DNA from 4 places in the Brevibacillus agri genome. Region 2 is predicted to be linked to each of the others. Evidence: riboswitches for the same ligand, from Rfam matches in the RefSeq annotation. Region 2 holds a riboswitch; each other region holds the start of a gene.
What was found. A riboswitch is a leader RNA that binds a small molecule or an ion and turns the genes downstream of it on or off. The one in region 2 is predicted to bind S-adenosylmethionine.

Region 1: another riboswitch for S-adenosylmethionine. It lies ahead of BA6348_RS04475 (BMP family lipoprotein); the one in region 2 lies ahead of metK (methionine adenosyltransferase).
Region 3: another riboswitch for S-adenosylmethionine. It lies ahead of mtnK (S-methyl-5-thioribose kinase); the one in region 2 lies ahead of metK (methionine adenosyltransferase).
Region 4: another riboswitch for S-adenosylmethionine. It lies ahead of BA6348_RS12320 (homoserine dehydrogenase); the one in region 2 lies ahead of metK (methionine adenosyltransferase).

The regions. Positions count from the first base shown of each region.
Region 1 covers NZ_CP026363.1:879,567-885,253, forward strand. The annotation lists gene BA6348_RS04460 (MarR family winged helix-turn-helix transcriptional regulator) at 1-86, opposite strand, end outside; gene BA6348_RS04465 (DUF3298 and DUF4163 domain-containing protein) at 288-911, opposite strand; gene BA6348_RS04470 (methyl-accepting chemotaxis protein) at 1,075-2,550, shown strand; SAM riboswitch class I at 2,650-2,771, shown strand; gene BA6348_RS04475 (BMP family lipoprotein) at 2,966-3,994, shown strand; gene BA6348_RS04480 (ABC transporter ATP-binding protein) at 4,116-5,645, shown strand; gene BA6348_RS04485 (ABC transporter permease) at 5,620-5,687, shown strand, end outside.
Region 2 covers NZ_CP026363.1:1,067,336-1,073,022, forward strand. The annotation lists gene BA6348_RS05340 (S8 family peptidase) at 29-2,596, shown strand; SAM riboswitch class I at 2,801-2,901, shown strand; gene metK (methionine adenosyltransferase) at 3,034-4,245, shown strand; gene BA6348_RS05350 (polysaccharide deacetylase family protein) at 4,391-5,407, shown strand; gene BA6348_RS05355 (sensor histidine kinase) at 5,404-5,687, shown strand, end outside.
Region 3 covers NZ_CP026363.1:1,421,143-1,426,829, forward strand. The annotation lists gene BA6348_RS07080 (sigma-70 family RNA polymerase sigma factor) at 1-305, shown strand, start outside; gene BA6348_RS07085 (anti-sigma factor) at 302-1,495, shown strand; SAM riboswitch class I at 1,588-1,733, shown strand; gene mtnK (S-methyl-5-thioribose kinase) at 1,914-3,143, shown strand; gene mtnA (S-methyl-5-thioribose-1-phosphate isomerase) at 3,140-4,180, shown strand; gene BA6348_RS07100 (GNAT family N-acetyltransferase) at 4,340-4,894, shown strand; gene BA6348_RS07105 (ABC transporter ATP-binding protein) at 5,122-5,687, shown strand, end outside.
Region 4 covers NZ_CP026363.1:2,458,224-2,463,910, reverse strand. The annotation lists gene BA6348_RS12330 (VOC family protein) at 1-263, opposite strand, end outside; gene BA6348_RS12325 (CapA family protein) at 341-1,480, shown strand; gene BA6348_RS26685 (hypothetical protein) at 1,634-1,789, shown strand; gene BA6348_RS12320 (homoserine dehydrogenase) at 1,856-3,118, opposite strand; SAM riboswitch class I at 3,202-3,311, opposite strand; SAM riboswitch class I at 3,455-3,562, opposite strand; cobalamin riboswitch at 4,028-4,227, opposite strand; gene BA6348_RS12315 (DinB family protein) at 4,332-4,847, opposite strand; gene BA6348_RS12310 (cyclase family protein) at 5,064-5,684, opposite strand; gene BA6348_RS12305 (Gfo/Idh/MocA family protein) at 5,671-5,687, opposite strand, start outside.

The DNA.
Region 1 (5,687 bases), 190 kb from region 2:
TATAATCCCATCGGGGACATGATTCCATTCAATGTTTTACTGAAGACTCTGGCAGCTTGGCCGATCTTGTGACCGTAATGTTGCATGATATCAGACCTCCAGGAAAAGCTGGTTCGAAAGACGAAGCGCTTGATTGCTTAAGTAAATATGTACAAATAACATAGTAGCAGTTCAGGACATATAAGTAAATGTTTATTCGAGTGGAAAAGAAGGCGTTTTTCTGACAAAAATAAAGCCGATGCCGTTTCAAGGGCATCAGCTCGGGGAAGAAGGTAAAAGGAGGGCTGTTAATCGGCAGCCAAAATGCCAAGCGGCCCGTTTTCGTCAATGATGGGCTCCAACTCGTAGATGGAGATGGGAAACATCGGGAAGCCGACATAGTACGGGGTGATTTCGTACAGTTGGAAGTAAATGACCAATGATTTGTCGGCAACGTAAAAATCTTGATCGGGCTTGATCGTGGTAAAACCGTTCAGCGTCGGGATTTGCCGCGCCTCGATCTGGCGTTTGATGTTCGCGGACAGGACGTTGACGTAGTCGCTGCCCGGCTTGAACAGCTCGCGCAGCGTATAGAGCTTGCCTGTATGGATGTTTGCCGTCACCGACCCGAGGAAGGTCATGCCGTGGGCCATTTGCGGAGTGTACGCGTAATTGCTCATGGTGACGCTGAAAATGCCGCGCTCGTTCGTTTTGATTTCGTAGCTTCCTTGCATTTGGGTATTTCCCGGTACTTGTACCCGTTGCTGTTCGTGAATCAATCCTTGGACCGTTTGCAAAATGGCGCGGTTGATGTCTTTTTCTGCTTGCTGATTGGCTAGCCCCGCCAGTTGCGGGTAATAAATCGTGGTATTCGGACGTTGGATCGTCCGCGTCAGCACGGTGGCTGGCAAAAGATTGCGTTGTTCTTCCACGGTTCTTAGTTCCTTTCCAGATGTCTTAAAATAAGGGGTATGATAGTAGCCTATTCGTCACTGGTTTTGGCTGTTCTCACTTTTTTCACAAATTAGTCAATCTGAGCGCGATATAATGGAAAAAGAATCCGATACATAAGTAGCAGGGAAAAGGGGGGCAACTATGATTCAATTGGTTCGCAACACATTAACGGACAAAGAAGGCTTTATGATTTTTATCCTATGGAACCATCTGTGGATGGCGGGACTCATTGCCTATCAAGTCGACGCTAATTTCTGGAAAGTGACGTCCCTCGGATTGCTGGTCACCCTTATTGTTTCGCCTTTTTACTTCATCAAAAGAGACAGCCATGTCATTCGTTATCTGGTAGCGATCGGACTTATGTTTTACGCGATTTCGTTCGATCATTTCACGACGTATCCAGAAGTTACGTTTCTCGCTTTTGTGGTCATGGGTTTTCTCGCGGCTTACCTGGATTGGAAGCTCGTAGTGACAGCCGGAATTGCGCAAATCATCGTGACGCTGGTCGGATTTTACACAGGATCGTACGAGATTTTCAGCGGCGATTTCACCGAGCTGAATCTGGTGCTACGCATCATGGCGATTCTGATGATGATGGGAGCGGTGACGTACCTCTGTCTGGCGGGACAAGCGTCCTTGCAGAAGGCAAACATCGCCCGCCAGGAAGCGGAAGAAAAAGAGCGTCGCCTGGGAGAGATGCTCGTCCATATCCAACAGATGACCGAGCAGATCGACCGTACGACAGAGCACGTACACGAGCATGCCGAAGGAACGAAACGCAATACGGATGAAATGATGATCGCCTTCAAGGAAGTGGCGACGGGCATGGAGTCGCAGGCGAACTCGACAGTGAAGATCGAGGAAGAGGTGCAGTCGATCGACCAGGAGATCGTGGCGGTCACCACGCAGACGAACGCGATGAAGAGCGAGTCCGACCAGAACAACCGCCGCCTGAAAGAAAGCGTCGACATGATGAAAGAGCTGTCGCAGCAAATGGAACAGATCGTTTCTGCCGTCAACGTGGCAGCGTCGACGATTCACCAGCTCAACCGCCAGGCCAATCGGGTCGAGGAAATCGTAGGAGCCATCAACCAGATTGCGACGCAAACGAACCTGCTTGCGCTAAACGCCGCCATCGAGTCGGCGCGTGCAGGCGAGCACGGCCGCGGCTTCGCCGTGGTGGCAGACGAGGTGCGCAAGCTGGCGGAGCAGAGCGCAACCGCTACACAGGAAATTACCGAGATTCTCAAATCGCTCCATCAGGAAAGCGAGAACGCTGTACAGCAGATCAGCAATGGGGAAGCTTCGGTGGCAAAAGGCCAGGAGCTGGCTGTGAAAACAGTGGCGTCGATCGAGGCGGTGCGCTCCGGCATGATGGCCTTCCTGCAGGCAGCGGAGCAGGTCGGCTCCAGCATGAACCGGGTAAAAATGCGCTCGGGCGAAGTGGCGATGGAAATGTCGACCATTACCGCTGTCACCGAGCAGTCGGTCGCCAATCTGGAGGAGCTTTTCGCCACAGCGGAAAACCAGCATCAAAAGGTGCGGGAAATTACCGAAGAGCTGGGGGAACTGAACAATCTGTCGCATCGGCTGCAGGAAACGTTTCACAGACAATAGGCGCCAAAGTGTAAAATTGGCGAGAACAGTCTGAAAAAACAATTGCTTTTTCAGTTTGTTCTGCTAGAATGAATGCATTGTAACTTGATAGTTTTTATCTCCTTATCGAGAGCGGCGGAGGGACTGGCCCGATGAAGCCCGGCAACCACTGGACATGCGTGACATGGACAGAAAGGTGCCAATTCCTGCAAAACCTGTACCGGGGTTTTGACAGATGAGGAAGAGGACGGCTTCGGACGCAAACTCTTCCTTCGGGAAGAGTTTTTTTGTTGTCAGGAGGGGTAATACACGAACGATAAAATATTTTTATTGCAAAATATTCGTGTTTAGTATTGATTTTTTCGGAAAAAAGCCGTACATTACGTAGTAGGATACAGAAAAAACGTAGAACGTTCGGATGGGAGCGGAAGACACCATGAAGAAGTTGTTGTTAGCATTCACCACTTTTGCTGTTTTGGCTGCGGGCTGTTCGGCTGGCGGAAATGCGCCTGCTGACAAGCCAAAGGAAGAAGCGGCAGGGCAAGAAGGCGCGGCGAAGAAGCGCATTGCGCTGATTTTGCCGGAAAAAATCGGGGTAAACCCGTTCTTCCAGCAAATGGACGAAGGCGCGAAAAAAGCAGGACAGGAATTTGGCGCAGAAGTAAAAAGCATCGAGTCTACTGACCACGGCGCCATCGAAGAAAATTTGCGCGTTGCGGTAGCGGAAAACTACGATCTGATTATCACTTCTTCTTTTGAAGCGGAAGACGCGCTGAAAAAAGTGGCAGCCGAAAATCCTGACCGCAACTTCGCGATTATTGATACCGTAGTAGATTTGCCAAACGTGCGCAGCGTTACCTTCCGCGAGCAGGAAGCGGCTTACCTGATGGGCGCTGCGGCAGGTCTTGCCACGAAGACAAACAAGGTCGGCATGGTTGTCGCCATGGATATTCCGCTGTTGAAAAAATGGACAGGCGGCTTCCAGGAAGGCTTGAAAGCAACCAATCCAAACGCGGAGTTCCTGGTGAACTACGTAGGAAGCTTCTCTGACCCGGCAAAAGCGAAGGAGCTGGCGCTGCTGCAAGCATCCAAAGGCGCCGACTTCATCAACGGAGCGGCAGCAGTAGGCGACCTCGGCGTGTTCGAGGCCGCGAAGGAAAAAGGCTTCTATACATCGGGACAGGACGTTGACCGCACCACGATCGACCCTGAGCACATCGTGTTGTCCCAGCTCAAAGGGACAGATGCCGCTGCGTATGAAACCGTGAAGTCGTTCGTAGAAGGCTCGTTCAAGCCGGGCGTCGTCACTTACGGCTTGAAAGAAAAAGGCGTAGGCGTAACGTATGTGACGCACGAGAGCCAGACGCCTCTGAACGCTTTTATTGGCCAGGAAGTCGTGGACAAAGTAAAAGCGATCAGCGAGGAGATCATCGCTGGTACCCGCAAAGTGCCAGACTCGTTTTAACAGCTAGCGCACAGTGCATGATTGTGACCGACTACAACTGTGTAGTCGGTCTTCCTTATATGCAAGGCAAGGAGCAGAGGCAAGGAAGAGAAAGGCTAGGCGCAAAGAAGGAGGAGCAAGGATGACCGATCGTTTGGAAATGCGGGCCATGACCAAGAAATACGGAGATTTTATTGCAAACGACAAGGTCTCGTTTTCGCTTGCTGCGGGAGAAGTCCACGCCATCGTCGGGGAAAACGGCGCGGGCAAGACGACGCTGATGAGGATGCTGTACGGCATGGAGCAGCCTACGTCCGGCGAGATCGTGCTAGGCGGCAAGCCTGTCGCTTTTCGCGGGCCGCAGGACGCCATTCGCAGCGGGATCGGGATGGTGCACCAGCACTTCATGCTGTTTGGCGAGTTTAGCGTGGCGGAAAATATCGTGATCGGCTACGAGCCGCAGCAGGCCGGATTTTTCCGCCGGAAGGACGCCGTGGAAAAGGTCCGCGCACTAAGCGAGCAGTACCGGATTCCGATAGATGCACAGGCTAGAGTGTCCAACTGCTCCATCGGCGAGCAGCAGCGTGTGGAAATTCTCAAGGTGCTGTACCAGGGAGCGGACATCATCGTGCTGGACGAGCCGACTGCCGTGCTGACGCCGCTTGAAGTTCGCGAGCTGTTGCAGACGATCCGCAATCTGGCGGAGAGCGGGAAGAGCGTCATTTTGATTACGCACAAGCTGCAGGAAGTGATGGAGGTCGCAGATCGGATCACGGTGTTGCGCGGCGGCAAGGTGACGGGCACGGTAGCGCGCGACGAGACGAATGTGGACGATCTGGCCCGGCTGATGGTCGGACGCGAGCTGCGGGAGCTGAGCGAGCGCGTCGATCTGGAGCGGGGGCCGCTTTTGCAGGTGGAGAACTTGACGGTTCGGGAAAAACAGACGCTGCTCGACCGGGTCAGCTTTACCGTGCATCACGGGGAAATCGTCGGCATCGCGGGCGTATCGGGCAACGGCCAATCCGAGCTGCTGCAAGCGATCAGCGGCTTGCGGACGGTACAGGAGGGAACGATTCGGCTGGGCGGCAAGGACGTTACCAACCAGACTGTCGCGACGATTCGCGAGGCGGGCTTGGCGCACATCCCGGAAGATCGCTACTTGTGGGGGACGGCCAAGCTGGAGAGCGTCGAGGAAAACGCGCTGATGGGCTACCAGCGAAAGCCTGCGTTCAATCGGCGCGGCGTCGTGTTGCGCGAAGCTTTTCGCCAGGTCGTCAGAGGCTGGGTAGAAAAGTTCGCGATCAAGACAGGCTCCAGACAGCTTCAGGAGCTGGCCGGGAATTTGTCGGGCGGAAATCTGCAAAAGCTGATCGTGGCGCGCGAGCTGGGACATGAGACTCCGTTTTTGATCGCGGCAGAGCCGACCCGGGGTGTTGATATTGGCGCGATGGAGTACATCCATCAGGCGCTGATCGACAAGCGCAACGCAGGCGACGGGATTTTGCTGGTCTCGTCCGAGCTGTCGGAAATTTTGGCGCTGTCAGACCGGATTTTGGTGATGTACAAAGGGCGGATCGCCGGAGAGCTTTCGCGCAAAGAGGCAACCGAGGAAAAAATCAGCGTGTTAATGGCGGGAGGAAGCGTTCATGGCAGCAATCAAAGAGCTGGGTAAATCACTGGTTCAGCCGCTTTTGGCGGTTGTCATCGGGCTGTT
Region 2 (5,687 bases):
CAGGGGAAAGTAAGGAAGGACTGTGTTTATGAAAAAATCGATTCAAATAGCCGTGTCAGTTGCGATGCTGCTCACGCTTGTACCGCTGGGCGTGCGGCCTGCACTCGCTGCCGCGCCTGCTTCCAATGACAGCTATCTGAGCAATCAGTTGCACATCAGCCAGATCAAGGCCGACAAGGCGTGGCCTGTAGTCAACAGCAACCAGGCGATTACGATTGCCGTGCTCGATTCCGGAGCGGACTACAATCACCCTGACTTGAAAGGGAATCTGCTGCCGGGTGTCAATCTGGTCAACCCGGGGAAATCGGCGCAGGATGACAACGGGCACGGGACAGAAGTCATCGGGGTTCTCGCTGCAAAAGGCAACAACGGGATCGGGGTATCAGGGGTAGTCTGGAACGCCCGGATTTTGCCGATCAAAATTTTGAACAAAGATGCAGTGACGAATGTGGACATGATTGCGAAGGGGATCAATACAGCGCTCGACAGGGGAGCCAAAGTTATCCTGATGTCGTTCAGCAGCCTGTCCTATTCCCGCTCCTTGAAAGAGGCCATTGACCGTGCGGAGAGAAGCGGAGCCGTCCTCGTCGCTGCCAGCGGAAACGAAGCAAGCCGCGTCGCCTATCCGGCTGCCTACCCGACAGTCGTTGCGGTTGGGGCCGTGAATGGGAAAAACCAGGCGATTTATCAATCGAACACGGGGCCTGAGTTAAACATTGTGGCGCCGGGGCTTAACGTATATACGACGAAGCTGGGCGGAAAGTACGGATCGTTTTCCGGTACGTCAGCGGCAGCGCCTCAAGTGGCGGGAGCGGCGGCCCTGATTTTGGCCCGCTATCCAAAGCTGACGGCGCTGGATGTGAGGCAAATGCTTTACCAGACGGCTACAGACCTCGGCGAGAGCGGCTGGGACCGGCAAACAGGCTACGGATTGCTGGACGTGAACAAGGCAGTGCGCAGCGCGCTCTCCGGCGACTTTTTGGAGCCGAACAACTCTTTGCAGCGAGCCAAAGCATTCCCTATCGAACAGCAAATACGCGGCAACCTGGGGCCAAACGACACGGTAGACTGGTTTAAAATGGATGTGCCGTATGACGGAAAAGTCAGCTTTACGGCGACGATTAACTCCGGGGTATCCTCCGCCATGGCGGCTACCTTTTACCCGGAAAACCGAACGCCGATTACGCAGTATTTTGGAAACGGGGATACCGTTACCGTCCCGGCAAAAGCGGGCAGGATGAACATCAAGCTGATGCGAAACGGCGGCGTCAACTCGTTTGCCTACGTGCTGACGAGCAAGTTCACGATCAACCCGGACCGCAATGAGCCAAACGATACGATGGCGACGGCAAGGCCGCTGGTAGGCAACCAGATCAGCGTCACGGGCAACTTCCACCAGGAGGGCGACCAGGACTGGTTCTCCTACTACGTCCGCGAATACGGGCATATGGATGTGACGGTGACTCCCGACAACAAGCGGGTGGACCTGGTGCTTGCCATAGGAAAGCAGGAAACCGGAAAAAATACGGTTTGGGACCCGCTCTACGACAACGTCGATCGCGATAATCCGTCCGAGCGTGCGAGCAAGGAAGTCTCCCCGGGAAAATACTACATTCGGGTCAGCGAGTATCAGCAAAATGCGGTGAACGGCGAATATCGTCTGGATCTCGGGTTCACCCCGCTGAAAAAAGATTTGAACGAGCCGAATGATACGTACAGCAGGGCGTCGCCGCTAGCCGCCGGAGGGGTCATGACCGGAACGATTCCGACGGCTTCGGATGCAGACTGGTTTCAATTTACGCTCAATACAGACTCGTACGTCACGATTCGAGCCCCGTTTATTCCGGTATCCAGCGGTTTTCGCATCGCTCTTTACAGCGAGAAAAACATGAACTACGCGCTCGCTTCGACAAACGAAGTGGCTGAGCTGTCCGATCGGGGCAGCGAGATTTTCAGCCTGCGGTTGCCAAAAGGCAAGTATTACGTGCGCCTGAACAGCGGCATTCCGTTCAAGTACGATGCGTACAAATTGACAGTCACGCAGCAGCCCCTCGTTTCGGGGTATCGGGATATTTCCGACCATTGGGCGCGCACAGAGATCGCCAGGCTGAGCTCCAAAAGAATTGTCCAAGGCTTCGGCGATGCGACGTTCAAGCCTAACGAGGCAGTAACTCGTGCGCAGTTTGCCACAATGCTGCTGCAGGCGATGCGCGCAACCGGCTCGAAGGTAGCCAGCGCGTATTCCGGACGGGAAGTGTTTTCTGATTTGCCAAAAAAGCACTGGGCGTACAACACCCTTGGAGTGGCTTATCAGCTCGGAGTCTTGAAGGGGTATCCAAACAGTCAGATCAAGCCTGACCAAGCTGTTTCGCGGGCGGAAATGGCCGCGATGATCGCCAGGGCGAAGGGCGTGGCTCTGAACAGCAGCAGCGCACCGAGCTATCGCGATGTTCCGGCCGGCCATTGGGCAGCACCGGCGATCGGCGCTTTGACGGCAAGAAACTGGCTAAACGGATACGGTTCGCTCTTCAAGCCACAGGGCAGCGCTACGCGGGCCGAGGTTGTTGTATTAATCGCCAAATCGTATCAAGTGTAAGAAAAAATTTTCCGCTTTGCGTTCGACAGACGCATGGCATGGCTATATCGTCCTTGTGAAAACGCGGCTTCGATCACCTCAGACGCTTCCCGCAGGCGATTCCAACAGCGTTTTGTACAGGGCGATTTCGGCCAAAGAGGTGCTCTGGCAAAAGTCTATTGACACCACCTCAAAAAACAATTATTCTATAATCCGTAATGGATACTCTTATCCAGAGCAGGCGGAGGGACTGGCCCTATGAAGCCCGGCAACCGTCTGGAGCGGTGCTAACCAGCAGGACGGAAATCTGTTCTGGCCGATAAGAGGATGAAGGAAGCTAAAAGCGCTCAAACCTTTTCCTCCAAAAGATGGAAAAGGTTTTTTATTTGCGTTTACGTCGATAAAATCCTGACTCGGCTACCAAACTATTTGTATGAGGTCAAAGGAGGTATTTTCTCATGGCTTTGCAAAAAGGTCGTCGTCTGTTCACATCTGAGTCTGTAACCGAAGGACATCCGGATAAAATTTGTGACCAAATTTCCGACTCCATCCTGGACGCCATTTTGGCCAAGGATCCAAACGCTCGCGTAGCTTGCGAAACTTCCGTAACTACCGGGCTGGTTCTCGTAGCCGGTGAAATCACCACCAACACGTATGTGGACATCCAAAAGCTGGTGCGCGAAACGATCCGTGAGATCGGTTATGATCGTGCGAAGTTCGGCTTTGACGCTGACACTTGCGGCGTAATCACTGCGATCGGCGAGCAATCCGCTGACATCGCTCTCGGCGTAGACCAGGCTTTGGAAGCGCGCGAAGGCAAAATGACCGACGCTGAGATCGAAGCGATCGGTGCAGGTGACCAAGGTCTGATGTTCGGCTTTGCTTGCAACGAAACACCTGAGCTGATGCCGCTGCCGATCAGCATGTCTCACAAGCTGGCTCGCCGCTTGACTGAAGTTCGCAAAAACGGCACACTCGCCTACCTGCGTCCTGACGGCAAAACGCAAGTAACGGTTGAGTACGATGGAGACAAGCCAGTTCGCATCGACACCATCGTGATTTCGACTCAACACGCTCCTGAGACTACCTTGGAGCAAATCAAGCAAGACCTCATCGAACAAGTTATCAAACCAGTTGTTCCGGCTGAGCTGCTGGACGCTGACACCAAATACTTCATCAACCCGACTGGCCGCTTCGTAATCGGCGGACCTCAAGGGGACGCTGGTCTGACTGGCCGCAAAATCATCGTAGACACTTACGGTGGCTACGCTCGTCACGGCGGCGGCGCGTTCTCCGGTAAAGATCCGACAAAAGTAGACCGCTCCGGCGCTTACGCTGCTCGTTACGTAGCGAAAAACATTGTGGCTGCTGGCCTGGCTGACAAATGCGAAGTGCAAGTGGCTTACGCAATCGGTGTAGCGCAGCCTGTATCCATCGCTGTTGATACTTTTGGTACAGGAACCGTTTCCGAAGAAGATCTGGTGAAACTGGTGCGCAAACACTTCGACCTGCGTCCGGCTGGCATCATCAAGCAGCTCGACCTGCGTCGCCCTATCTACAAACAAACAGCGGCTTATGGCCACTTTGGACGCAATGACCTGAATGTTCCTTGGGAGCAAACAGACAAAGCAGAAGTTCTGAAGCAAGAAGCTGCGCAACTGGCAAAATAAGAACGACAAAGAAAGAGCCTGGTAAAGCTACTGGGCTCTTTTTTTATTACGGGGAAAAATTTTCCAGTTATTGGTGGGCTTTAAGCGAAGGGAAAATGTAGGACTGTGTCGAATCTCCTAGTGAGGAAGTAGAGGAGGGGTTTCTTTGCCGAACAAAAGGCTCTTCCTGACCGTATTTGTTATTTCTTTATTGCTGGTTATGTCTGCATTGGGGATTGGTGAATTTTACCAATCAAAAAAGAATGCCCAAAAAGTGCAACCTTTTCCCCAAGTAGATACGTCTATAAGCATAAGCGAGGCGGAAATTGCTGAGCCAAACGTCACGCAGAACGAAAAAGCAACGGTAAAGCCGAAAAAGTGGTATAACAATCAGGTAGTCGTCCTGACGTATCACCATGTCACGGATGCATCAGGCCAGCGCTACGTCATTTCGCCTGAGCAATTTGCAAAACATATGTCGTTTTTGCACGAAAACGACTTGCAGCCGATCTCGTTGGATGAGTTTTTGCATTTTGTGGATACAGGGAGCTTGCCGACCGAAAATGCTGTCCTGATTACCTTTGACGACGGCTATGAGAGTTATTACACGAAGGCTTTTCCCACCTTACGTACATACGGCTACCCGTCAGTGAACTTCGTGATCGCAGGGCGCTTGCGAGATGTAGCCGATCGAAAACGGGAGAACATGACGACGCCACTTACGCGTCAACAAGTCATGGAAATGCTTCACTCTGGGCTGGCTGATATCGGTTCGCATACGTACAGCCTGCACGAAGAGGAAGCGCGGAATGAATGGGGAGAGATGGGGCCAGAGACGGCTCCCGTCTATTTGCAGGATTTACAACGACTAGAAAATGAGAAAGAATACAGGGATCGGCTCTACGTTGATTTCAGTATGTCTCGTGCAGGCTTGAACAAATGGATGGGCCGGGAGATAAAAACGATTTCATTGCCTTTTGGCTACACGAATCCCATCGTACTGGAGACAGCGCGACAGGCAGGCTACGGATATGTCTTTACTTCTACACCCGGTTTTGTCAAAAGGGGAGTAGATCCGTTCGCCATTCCACGAAATGATGTGGGCCTGCGAGATGTAGATGAGGTCAAACTCCATCAGTTGTTCACGAAAGCGAAAAAAGAGTTCGAAGGAGAGCAATCATGAACAAAGTGATCGACATCAGCGTGCTGGATGGGGTGATTAAGAGAACCATTGAAACTGTGGAAACGAGTAAAACCCAAATTTTTGATATAGCCGAAAGTGCCAGACAGCAAGGCAACTCGTTGAAGTTTGACTTGCACGAGCTTCGGCAGGAAATCTCGAAGGTCATCCAAAAGGTCGATGCGCTGGAGCTGGCCTATCGAAAGTCGCGCAACAGGCTCGTTCAGGTAAGCCGCAACTTCCACATGTACACGGAAGACGACATTCGCATCGCCTACGAGGA
Region 3 (5,687 bases), 350 kb from region 2:
TCGTGGACTGGCATCGCAAACAGAAGCGGCGGCCAGTCGATTACGTCGGGAGCGTGCCGGAACGACTGGATGCTTCCGCCGTCGATCCCGCTGACCAGCTCGTGAACCAGGAGTTGTGGGAGGCGGCATCCGCCTGTTTGGAGCGGCTGCCGGAAAAGCAGCGACAGGTGATTTTGCTGTCGGCGATGCAGTTTTCCTACGCGGAAATGGCGGAGGTGCTGGGAATCGAACTGGCGGATGTTAAGCGCTCCCTGTTTCGGGGACGGCAAAAGATGCGGCAACTGTGGAAGGAGGAAGGGCTATGACGAACCAAAACGGGGATGACCGCGAGCAAAAACTGCTTGCTTACCTGAGAGGGGATTTGACGGGCGAGGAAGCGAAACGGCTGGGCGAGGAACTGGCAGACGATGAAGAGTACGGGAAGCGGCTGGAACGGCTATTGCTCGGGGAAGAACAAGGGACAGACGGCAAGCAGGAGGTTGCGCCAGGGCTTTCGGAAGCAAGACAGCGGGCGATCGTCCGCCGGGGAAAGTGGAAAAACAGGCTGACGACCTCCTTCTATGCCTTCGCGATTCCTTGCCTCGCGGGTGTGCTCTTGCTGTTCGTAAACGGCTGGGTGGGAAGGCTGATGCATGACGATTTGTTCCGGGTGGCACGGGACATGGTCAATTTTACCCAGCCTGGCGTGAGCGTGGGCAGCAGCGGCTCGCAGGTGGGGCTGTTGTACGGCAGCATCGACATGGAGCTGCGAGAGCAGGTTGGCAACGAGGCCAAAAGCGCTGGCCGCTTTCGGAGCACGAATGTGCTGTGGAACGTGAGCGCCAGACCGGAGTGGACAGGGGGCGTCCGGGAGCAAAAGCTGTTTTTCCGCTACCCGCTATCGGCCGGAGAACCGGAAGAAGACACGTCCTTTTTGCGCACGCCTGCCTGGACGACGCTGGAAAAGCTGCCGGAAGGAACGGTTTCCCAACTGGCGATCTCGTTTGACAGCTTCCTGACGTATGAGCAGTATGTCGAGCTGGTTTCCCGCCATGTCAGCAGCTACAACCAGGAGACGGTCTGGTTTGCCGTCGACACTGGCGTGGAGGTGAAACAAGTTGACGGGGAAGCCGGCAATCTGCTACTCGGCCCGGGGGAGGTCTGGGGCTTTGCCGAGCGGGAGCTGGATTACGGAACCGCGCCGATTCAGGTGAACGGAGAAGGCGAGCGGCGAATGGCCGCCTTCATGGGCGAGATGAAGTATTTGACCGAGCAAAAAAGCTTGGCGCGCGATATGGGCTACGCGCTGCTTTCGGGCGGCAATCCGCAACTCGAGGAGCGCTATCGCTATTTGCAGGAAAAAGGCGTGCGCATCTACGGCGCCGTCCTGACCGGGCCGACGAAGGAGCTGCTCAGGCTCAAGGAGGAAAAGTCGATTACCGCCGCGTTTGTCGGCAAAATCGACTGGTGGAACTGGGAGCGCCCCGCCGCCTCGGGGACGCAGAATAGCTGGTAGAAGGCGAGCCGTTTTTGCAAAAAAAGAGTGTTGACATCGTGGAACCGCAGGTTGTATGATTCAAACTAAATCAAAACCGCATACGTTTGGATACCTTATCCAGAGAAGGTGGAGGGACTGGCCCGATGATACCCGGCAACCGACACGACGCGATTTCAACGCGAGCAGCGATTGAAGCAAAAAGCGACGTGCACGGTGCTAATTCCTGCAGAAACAAAAGTGGTCTGGAAGATAAGGGGGACATGACACGTTATTTGTACGTGACGACAGCGACCTCTTTTCTTCGGAAAAGAGGTCTTTTTGTATGTCACAGCACGAACGCCGATGGCCGCATGACACCGTTTGACCGCAAGGCTGGGGGATATGACCAGTCCGCTACAGATAGAGAGAAACTACTTAACGAGGGGAGTAATCAATCATGGCATACCGCGCATTGACTGAACAGGAAGCAGTAGAGTACGTAAAAGGCTTGCCGGGTCTGTTTACAGAGGGGGCCGAGCTGACCAGCCGCGAAATCGGGGACGGGAACCTGAATCTGGTGTTCGATATTCAGGAGTCGGCTACCGGAAAAAAAGTGATCGTGAAGCAGGCGCTGCCGTTTGCGAGAGTCGTGGGCGAGTCGTGGCCGCTGACCATCGACCGCGCCCGGATCGAGAGCGAAGCGCTTCGCATCCAGCACAAATACGTACCGGACCTGGTGCCGGAAGTGTACCACTTCGATCAGGAGCTGGCCCTGACGGTGATGGAAAACGTAGGCGACCACATCATCATGCGCAAAGGCTTGATTGAGGGCAAGCGCTATCCGCTTTTTCCGAAGCAGATCGGCCGTTTTCTCGCGCACACCTTGTTCTACACATCGGATTTGGGCGCGCATCCGTACGACAAAAAAGCGCTCGTCGGAACATTCATAAATCCGGAATTGTGCAAAATCACAGAAGATCTCGTCTTTACCGATCCGTACGAAAATGCGCCGACCAACGACTTCAACCCGCTGATTCGCCGGGAAGTGGAAGCGATCTGGAACAACAAGCCGCTCAAGCTGGAGATCGCCAAGCTGAAATACGACTTCCTCACGCGCGCAGAAGCGCTGCTGCACGGCGACTTGCACACGGGCAGCATTTTCATCACCGAGACGAGCCTGAAAGCGATCGACCCGGAATTTGCCTACTACGGGCCAATCGGCTTTGACATCGGCGCGGTCATCGCCAACCTGCTGCTCAACTACGCAGGTCAACACGGATTGCAAGAAGACCCAGGAGAACGCGACTCGTACCGCGAATACTTACTGGAAACGGTGGAAGATGTCTGGAACGAATTCGTTTCCCAGTTCGTTCAGCTCTGGCACAAACAGGCAAAAGAGCGCAGCGCTCACGTCGAAGGCTTGTGGCAAAGCTACGTGAAGCGACTGATTCAGGACACGGCGGGCTATGCCGGCTGCAAAATTTTGCGCCGCGTGATCGGGCTTGCGGGAGTGGCTGATCTGAACACCATCGCAGACGATGAAAAACGGGCAGAAGCCGAGCGACTGGCGCTGGCGATCGGAGAAGCGCTGATTCTCGGCCGCAGCAACGTCGACGAATCGACAGACATCACGGACATCGTCCGCCAGGTAACCGCACGCTACTATCAGGAGGCAACGACAGTATGACAACCAGTACACAAACAACGCCAGTCAAGTGGGAAGACGACGCGCTCGTCTTGCTTGACCAGACGCGTTTGCCAGTAGAGACGATTTACTTGCGGCTGACGACCGCAGAAGAAGTATGGGGCTCCATTCGCCGCCTGGAAGTGCGCGGCGCGCCGGCAATCGGCATGGCCGCAGCATATGGACTGTACCTGGGGATTCGCGGCAGCGAGGCACAGACGTACGAAGCGTTTTGGCAGGAGTTGAACCGCCAGGCAGACTACCTGGGCACATCCCGCCCTACCGCTGTCAACCTGTTCTGGGCGCTCGACCGGATCAAGGCGCGCGTGAAAAAAGACGCTGCCCTGCCAATCGCAGAGCTGAAAGCCGCTGTGCTTGACGAAGCGCTGGCGATTCAAAAGGAAGACGCCGAGGTGTGCCGGACGATCGGAGAGCATCTGCTCACGCTGCTGCAAGACGGCATGGGCGTTCTCACGCACTGTAATCCGGGGGCGCTGGCGACGGCAGCGTACGGAACGGCTACGGCTCCCTTTTATTTGGCCAAGGAACGCGGCTGGAATCTGAAAGTATATGCAGACGAGACGCGTCCCGTCTTGCAAGGCGCTCGCCTGACCGCGTATGAATTGCAGCAGGCGGGCATCGACGTCACGCTGATCTGCGACAACATGGCGGCGATGGTGATGTCGCAGGGCAAAGTGCAGGCGGTCGTCGTCGGAACGGACCGCGTGGCGGCCAACGGCGATGTCGCCAACAAGATCGGCACCTACGGGGTAGCGGTTTTGGCAAAGGCGCACGGCATTCCTTTTTACGTGGCAGCTCCCCTGTCCTCAGTCGACCTGGCAACACCGACAGGCGCGGACATTCCGATTGAGGAGCGTCCGGCCGAGGAGATCACGCACGGCCTGGGCAAACAGGTAGCACCTGACGACATCAAAGTGTACAATCCGGCGTTCGATGTGACGCCTGCCCAATACATTACGGCGATTGTCACCGAGACGGGCATTTTCAAACCGGAAGAGATTGCGAAAAGCAAACAATAATCACGCTCATGAGCGTCTGCCAGTTCGCTGGCGGGCGCTTTTTGCGCAAGAAGCGTCCCTGCCGCTTGCCAAACAATGGCTCCGGTCGCATAATCGAGCGTAAGCAGTCGTTTGCCAGTCTTTAGTCGCTGCATCTACATAATAAAGGAGGGCTTTTGCATGAGAAGGATACCGATTAATGAGGAGACGTTTCTCAAACAGCTTGAGCTGTCCGATGCCGCCGAAATGTTCTGGCTCACGGACACCAACAGACCCTACCTGAAGGAATGGCTGCCTTGGCTGAATTTTACGAAGCGTGTCGAGGATACGAGCCATTTTATCCAGCGAACGATCCAGCAGCATAACGACAATCAGGGCATTCACTACGGAATCTGGCACAACGGACGGCTGGCCGGAACGCTGGGCGTGCACAATATTGACTGGATCAACAAGAAAACGGCGATCGGCTATTGGCTCGGCGCCCAGTTCCAGGGCAAGGGACTGATGACCGGGGCAGTGGCGGCGTACATGGACCAGCTTATTTTCGGCTCGTGGGGGCTGGAAAAGGTCACGATTCAGGCGGCGACGGAAAATTACAGGAGCAGAGCGATCCCGGAGCGGCTGGGCTTTCAACTGGAAGGAATCCTGCGCCGCAACGAGTTTCTGTACGACCATTTTGTCGACCATGCCGTGTACAGCATGTTGAAGGAAGAATGGCTGGCAAGACGTAGCTGAAAAAGTTGGATTGACAAAGAAAATTCAGTAAATTACGATGAAGGAAGCAAGAAGGGGTGCGTGATGCGCGCGCCTTTTTTATATATTAGTACAATTACGGTTTCGCCCATGGTTTGGTTTGGCGTAGCCGGGTTTGTCCATTCGCTGGAAAGGTGCAGTTGCCCAGGAGAAAAGCGCTGGCTGCAATTGAGTTCCATACAAGGCTACATCATGAGAGGGGGATCTGCTTGCATACACTCAAGGAGCTATCGTGGTTTTTTCGCGCGTACTGGAAACGGTACACAATCGGTATCTTGTTTTTATTTCTCATCGACGTCCTGATGCTTTGGCCGCCTCGTCTGATCGGAGAGACGGTCGATGCGATGCGCAACAGCTCTTTGACGACGCAGGATTTGACCAGGACGGTTGCGATCCTGCTCTCGCTTGGTGTCGGGCTGTACGCGATGCGTTTTGCCTGGCGGCACTTGCTCAACGGCGGTGCGCTGATTTTGGAGCGGACTTTGCGCGAGCGTCTGTTTGCGCACCTGACGCGGATGACGCCGTCGTTTTACCATCGCAAGCGCAGCGGCGATCTGATGGCTGTCGCGACCAACGACATTCCGGCGATCGAGCAAACGGCGAGTACAGGCGTGCTCACGCTGGTCGATTCGCTGTTCATGACGCTGTTGACGCTCGGGGTCATGGTGACGGTCATCGATTGGAAGCTGACGTTGGCGGCGCTGATCCCGATGCCTTTTTTGGCCTGGTCGACCGCCTACTACGGCAGACTGCTGCACGAGCGCTTTTATCTCGC
Region 4 (5,687 bases), 1.4 Mb from region 2:
ATTTGTCCAAGCCCTTCGCCAAGCTCGTGCTCCGCGACCAACTGCGCGATGAGCGGATTGTCGGATCGTCCGGCAACCGCCGCATCCTCGACCGCCAAAAACTCCACATACGACAAGCCAAAATAGCTGAGACTGTTCCATGTCCCCCAATGGGTGTGCCTGCCTCCCGTTACAGCGTGAAATCCGGCTTCGCGAAACAGCCGCGCTGCTTCTGCGGGCGGACGATGGACAAAATGAACCAGATGGTCAAAGGATAATTGCATCTTTTTTCGCCTCTTTTCGTAATTACCTTTATCATAGCAAAATTTAGCAGCTTTTCGTTAGCGAAGAAAGGAGAAGCATGAACGAGACGAATCACAGCCGGAGACGCTCCCGGCGAAGACAGACAAAACCAAAGTGGCTTCGGGCAGGGAAAAATACGCTGCTTTTCAGCTTGCTCGCCGTCCTCGGGGCAGGCGCTTATCTCGGCTTCACTGCGCTCGGCAAGCACGAGGCTCCCAAAGCCACTCCCGCACCAGAGCCGGTCGCTGCCCCGGAGCCGACTGTCCGGCTCAGCTTTGTCGGGGACGTCATGATGGCAGGAAATGTGGAAAACGTTTTGCTAGAAAAAGGCTACGACTACCCGTTCACGCATGTGCGCTCGCTTTTTTTGCAGGATGACTACACCATCGCCAACCTGGAGACGCCGCTTACGACGAGAGGGACTCCCGCCGACAACAAAGCGTACGTCTACAAGTCGTCCCCTTTGGCTGCGCCCGCCATGCAGGCCGCCGGAATCGACGCGGTCAATCTGGCGAACAACCACTCGATGGATCAGGGCGTAGACGGCTTGCTCGATACGTTCGCCGCGCTGGAGGAACACCGGATCGCCTATGTCGGGGGCGGAGTCGATGCCACCCGCGCCTTCGCGCCTGTTTTTGTGGAGAAAAACGGCATCAGGCTCGCCGTGCTCGGATTCAGCCGGGTCATACCGGAAGTGAGCTGGTTCGCGCAAAAAAACGGGCCGGGACTGGCGGGAACCTACGACCCCGCCTTGGCCGTCCAAGCCATCGAGCAGGCGAAAGCACAGGCTGATCTCGTCGTCGTGATCGCCCATTGGGGCAAAGAGCGCGAAGACTTTCCCGTCGATCATCAAAAAGAACTCGCCAAGGCGTACATCGACGCAGGCGCTGACCTGATCGTCGGCGGCCATCCGCACGTGCTGCAAGGCTTTGAGCAGTATCGCGGCAAATGGATCGCCTACAGCCTGGGCAACTTCATTTTCACGCGCTCGACCGAGCCGAAAACGTGGGAAACGATGGTGCTGCAAGCAAGCTGTACGAAAAACGCCGCCTGCGACCTGACAATGCTTCCGTTCCACGCCGAACTGGGACAAGCCGTGCCGATGAACGCCACAGATGGAGCCGCTTTGCGCAAGCGAATCGAATCGCTCTCGGAAAACGTCCAGATTGACGCAGAGGGCCGCGTGCGGGGAAGTTAGCATGGCATAGTATAACCCCCGTCCTATTCGCCACTTCAGCCGGAAGCCGCTCATGAAAAAACGGGCGCATCCCTGTTCTTTTGGCTGAAACCTCTCCAAGCCTTATTCGTAAACCATAGCAAGACCGCTTTTACGAGCAAAAGGAGGGAGAGCATGACAGGAGCCATCATTACCGTAGCAGCCATTGGCGTTTTTCTGCTCTCGGGCTATTTCATGACCAAATGGGAAAAAGCCGTCTTCCCGGGAAACCAGCAAAACGGCTCCGCCCCTGATCCCCCCAAGCATTCGGACAAAAACGGCAGGCAGTAGGACGCCATCCATCTGGCATTCGTCCTTGCTGCCTGCCCGTTTTTTCTTTTGCGCCGCTTTTTCGGGTTATGCCGTTTCCAGCAGCGGGAAGCAGCGGACGGACAGGCCAAAATCGCTTTTCAGCACTTCCTCGTGCTCTTCGCGAATCCCTGTTACGATCAACCCCGCGCGCAATACTCCGCCCAGATCGAATTGGACTTTCAGCTTCGTCACCGTCACGCCCGCCTCGCGCAAGAAATGCAGGACGCGATCAGGCGTCGCAGCGAGACATGAGCCTTCGAGATAACACAGCACGCGCTCGTCCTGCCATTGACTCGGCTGCGCTTCGGCCGTTTTTTCCTTCCAGGCCGGATGCGGGGTAAACGGCTGCGTCAACAAATAAGCCAAATCCTCGACAACGGCGCTTGCCGTCGGCAGCTCGCCTGCGCCTCTGCCCGTAAACAGCAGATCGCCTACGATGTTTCCGGAAAGCTGAACAGCGTTGAAAGCATCCTGAATTTGCGCCAGCGGATGAGCGACAGGCAGCATGGTCGGCTGAACCGAGAGCCGGATTCCTTGCTCTGTTTTGTGCGCCTGGGCAATCAGCTTGATCCGGTAGCCCAGCTCGTTTGCGATACGGATGTGACCAGGAGACAAATCGGCAATCCCTTTGCGCACGACATTTGCAAGCGGCAGCGATTCTCCGTACACAAGCTGCGCGAGAATGTACAGTTTGTACATCGCGTCGAATCCTTCCACGTCAGAGCGCGGATCGGCTTCCGCATACCCCAGCTCCTGCGCTTGCTTCAACACTTCCTGATAGGGGAGCTGCTCCGCTTCCATTTTCGTCAGGATGAAGTTCGTCGTACCGTTGAGAATGCCGCGCACTCCTTGAATATCGTTCGTGCGCAAAAACTGTCGCAGCACGCTCAAAATCGGGATGCCGCCTGCCACGCTCGCCTCATAGGCCAGATGGACCTGATGCCGGTTTGCCAGATCGACCAACTCTGTGCCGCGTTTGGCAAGCAGCTCCTTGTTCGCCGTCACCACGTGGCAGCCTTTTTCGATCAAGGCACGGACGTAGTCATACGTCGGCTCGACGCCCCCCATCACCTCGACGACAATGTCCACATCGCTTTTCAACACGTCCTCAAAATCCGTGGTCAAAAGCGCGGGATCTACCTGAACGGCCCGTTCTTTTTCCGAATCGCGGACCAATGCTTTGACAATTTCGATTCGCTTGCCCAATCTCGCAGCCATCTTCTCCTGCTGCGAACGAATCGTCTTGATGACGCCGCCCCCTACTGTTCCCAATCCAAGCAGCCCTACCTTGACTACACCTGCGCTCATTTCTACCACCTCATAGCAATATTTTCGTAAAAAGAAAAAACCTTCCCGCTAAGAAGAAGGTTTTGGCATCAACGAAATCCTTCTCCTTATCTCCCAGGACGCTTCCGCCCTGCAGGAATTGGCACCTTGTCACAAGCTGTGTGACGGTTGCCGGGCTTCATCGGGCCAGTCCCTCCGCCTCTCTGGATAAAGAAAACTATGAATTTTTGCTCTTTCTCGTCGAGAAAGCGGCCAAGCGAAAAGCTTATTGGAAAAGAAAGCCTTTGTTGAGCGGAAACATCAAAAAACCTTCTTCGCTAAGAAGAAGGTTCGTCATAACTGCTACGATGTACCCGCTTCTTATCTTTCGGAACGAAAACGCCCCGCAGGAATTGGCACCTTGTCGCACTACGCAACGGTTGCCGGGCTTCATCGGGCCAGACCCTCCACCTCTCTGGATAAGAACTTTGTTTGCTGTTGAGCCTATTCTAAGAAATTCCAAAGCATTCGTCAACAAAATTCTTTTTCGTTTTTAACCAGGCTAGATGCGGTCAGAAACGGTTCAGATACGGCCAAAAACGGGACAACCGTTCCGAATGTACGGTCGCCTTCACCTGGCAAAAACGCTTTCGACTTCCTCCGTACTGCAGCAAACGCAACGGACCAGCCCTTCCTCGCTTTCCCCCGACAGCTCTCGTTCTTCGACATAACCGCACCATTGACAGATGAAAAGCTGAACCATGCTGCTCCCTCCTTTGAGTTGCTCACGGTCAATCAGCGCCGATTTCCTCTCCCCAAAACAAAAGACGCATTTTCTACTGATCGAAACGAGATCCGATCGTTAGAAAATGCGCAGGCAAGCAATAGACATCCTTGTCCGTTTGCCAGTATGGCGAGTCCTCTAACACCTCCCTATCTCCCGTAGGTCCATCAGTGTTGTTGAAACAGGCAGGTCTCCTGACTTCGGGATCATCGTCTGGCGCTGCCTTCCCTGTCCAGCGGCTGGACAAGTGGCCTGTGTGCGCGAAACTCCCCTCTTACAGTGGCGGGACCGTGTCGGATTTGCACCGAGCTTCCCTATTATCCTTAGCAGCGAATCGCCGCAAGGAACCTGTTCCCCCGTATGCAATTTTGCAAATCGTTACTACCATTCTATTCTACTTTTCCTGAAAATGGTAGAATAAACAAGCGAAAGGGACGAATCAAATCAACGCGGTTCGCTTTTGCATACCGTCTACAGTGAATACCTTTCCCGCAATATGCGACAGTGATGGGCCTCATGCCCGGCAATGACATAGGCCAAAGTGCGTGCGGACAGTTTGTTGCCGTTGGCCGTCCCTGTTCGCGTCCACGCCTCCTCTGCCACTCCCCGCAACAGAGCGCGCGTCGACTGCCGAACAGCCTGATATTCTTCGAGCAAATCGGCCAGGTCGCGTTTCTGAAAAAAAGCTTGCGCAACATACGCATTTTCGTCAAATCCGACGAGCGGTGTCTGATCTCCCCGGGCAATTCGCAGCAAGCGGTAGCTCATAATCCGCTCCGTATCGATCAGATGCCCCAACACTTCTTTTACGGTCCATTTGCCCGGCGCGTAGCGATACTCCGCTTGCGCCTCGGTAAGCCCGGCATACATCTCGACGGTCTGCGCCAGTTGCTTCGCCAGTACGGCTGTCAACTCGCCTTCTGGCACTTGCTCGACATAGTAGGCAAAATACTCCCCGTATTCCTCGCGATTTGGTCGACTTGGCATGCTTTTCGCCTCCTTTGATTTTGGGAACGGTCATTCCTTTGCTGTCTGGCCTTTTCTTAGAGCATCCGGTTTTCAGATGCTCTGTGGTAACATCACGGCCGTTTTAAAGGGATAGCAAGCCAGACCCTCTGTCGCGCAAAGCAGTTGGGCATACGTATCCGTGCCCGAACCCGTACCCGAACCCGCAGCTCCCCCCTGCGAACGCTTTATTTACCTTCATCCCTGCCAGCCCTCAAACAACAGCACCCTTGCCGGAGCAGCGTCTGTGCCGACCAGCTTTAACGGGGCAGCAACCATGAAGTATTTTCCTGCGGGCACCTCGCGAAGCCGCAAGCCCTCAATCACGATCACGCCTGCGCCAAACAACGTTTTGTGGGTTGGGTGTCCTTCCTGGCTGCGCTCAATCCCCAATGCATCCGTGCCGACACCGCGCACGCCTTTTTCCGCCAAATACGCTGCGCCGTCTTGTGCCAAATAGACGAACTCGAACGAAAAAGCATCCTCCCACGAATTTTTCGTTTGAAACAGGACAAACTCTCCCGACGCAATGTCGTAACCTTCCAGCTCGGCTCGCCCGATCTTGTCTTCCACATGCGTCAGGTCGAGTACGCGGCAGTTTCCTACCAGCTTTTCCAGCGAAATGCTTTCAAACGTCTCCCCGTCCTTCACCATGTGCAGCGGCGCGTCCACATGTGTGCCAGAATGCACATCCATGTCGATTCTCGACTCGGTCACGTAGCCGTTTGTTGCAGACAAAATCTTCGGCTGCTTTTCCGGCTTGTTTTTGTACACCGTCATCCCTTCAAAAATAGGTGCGGTCACATCAAACATTTTCATCGC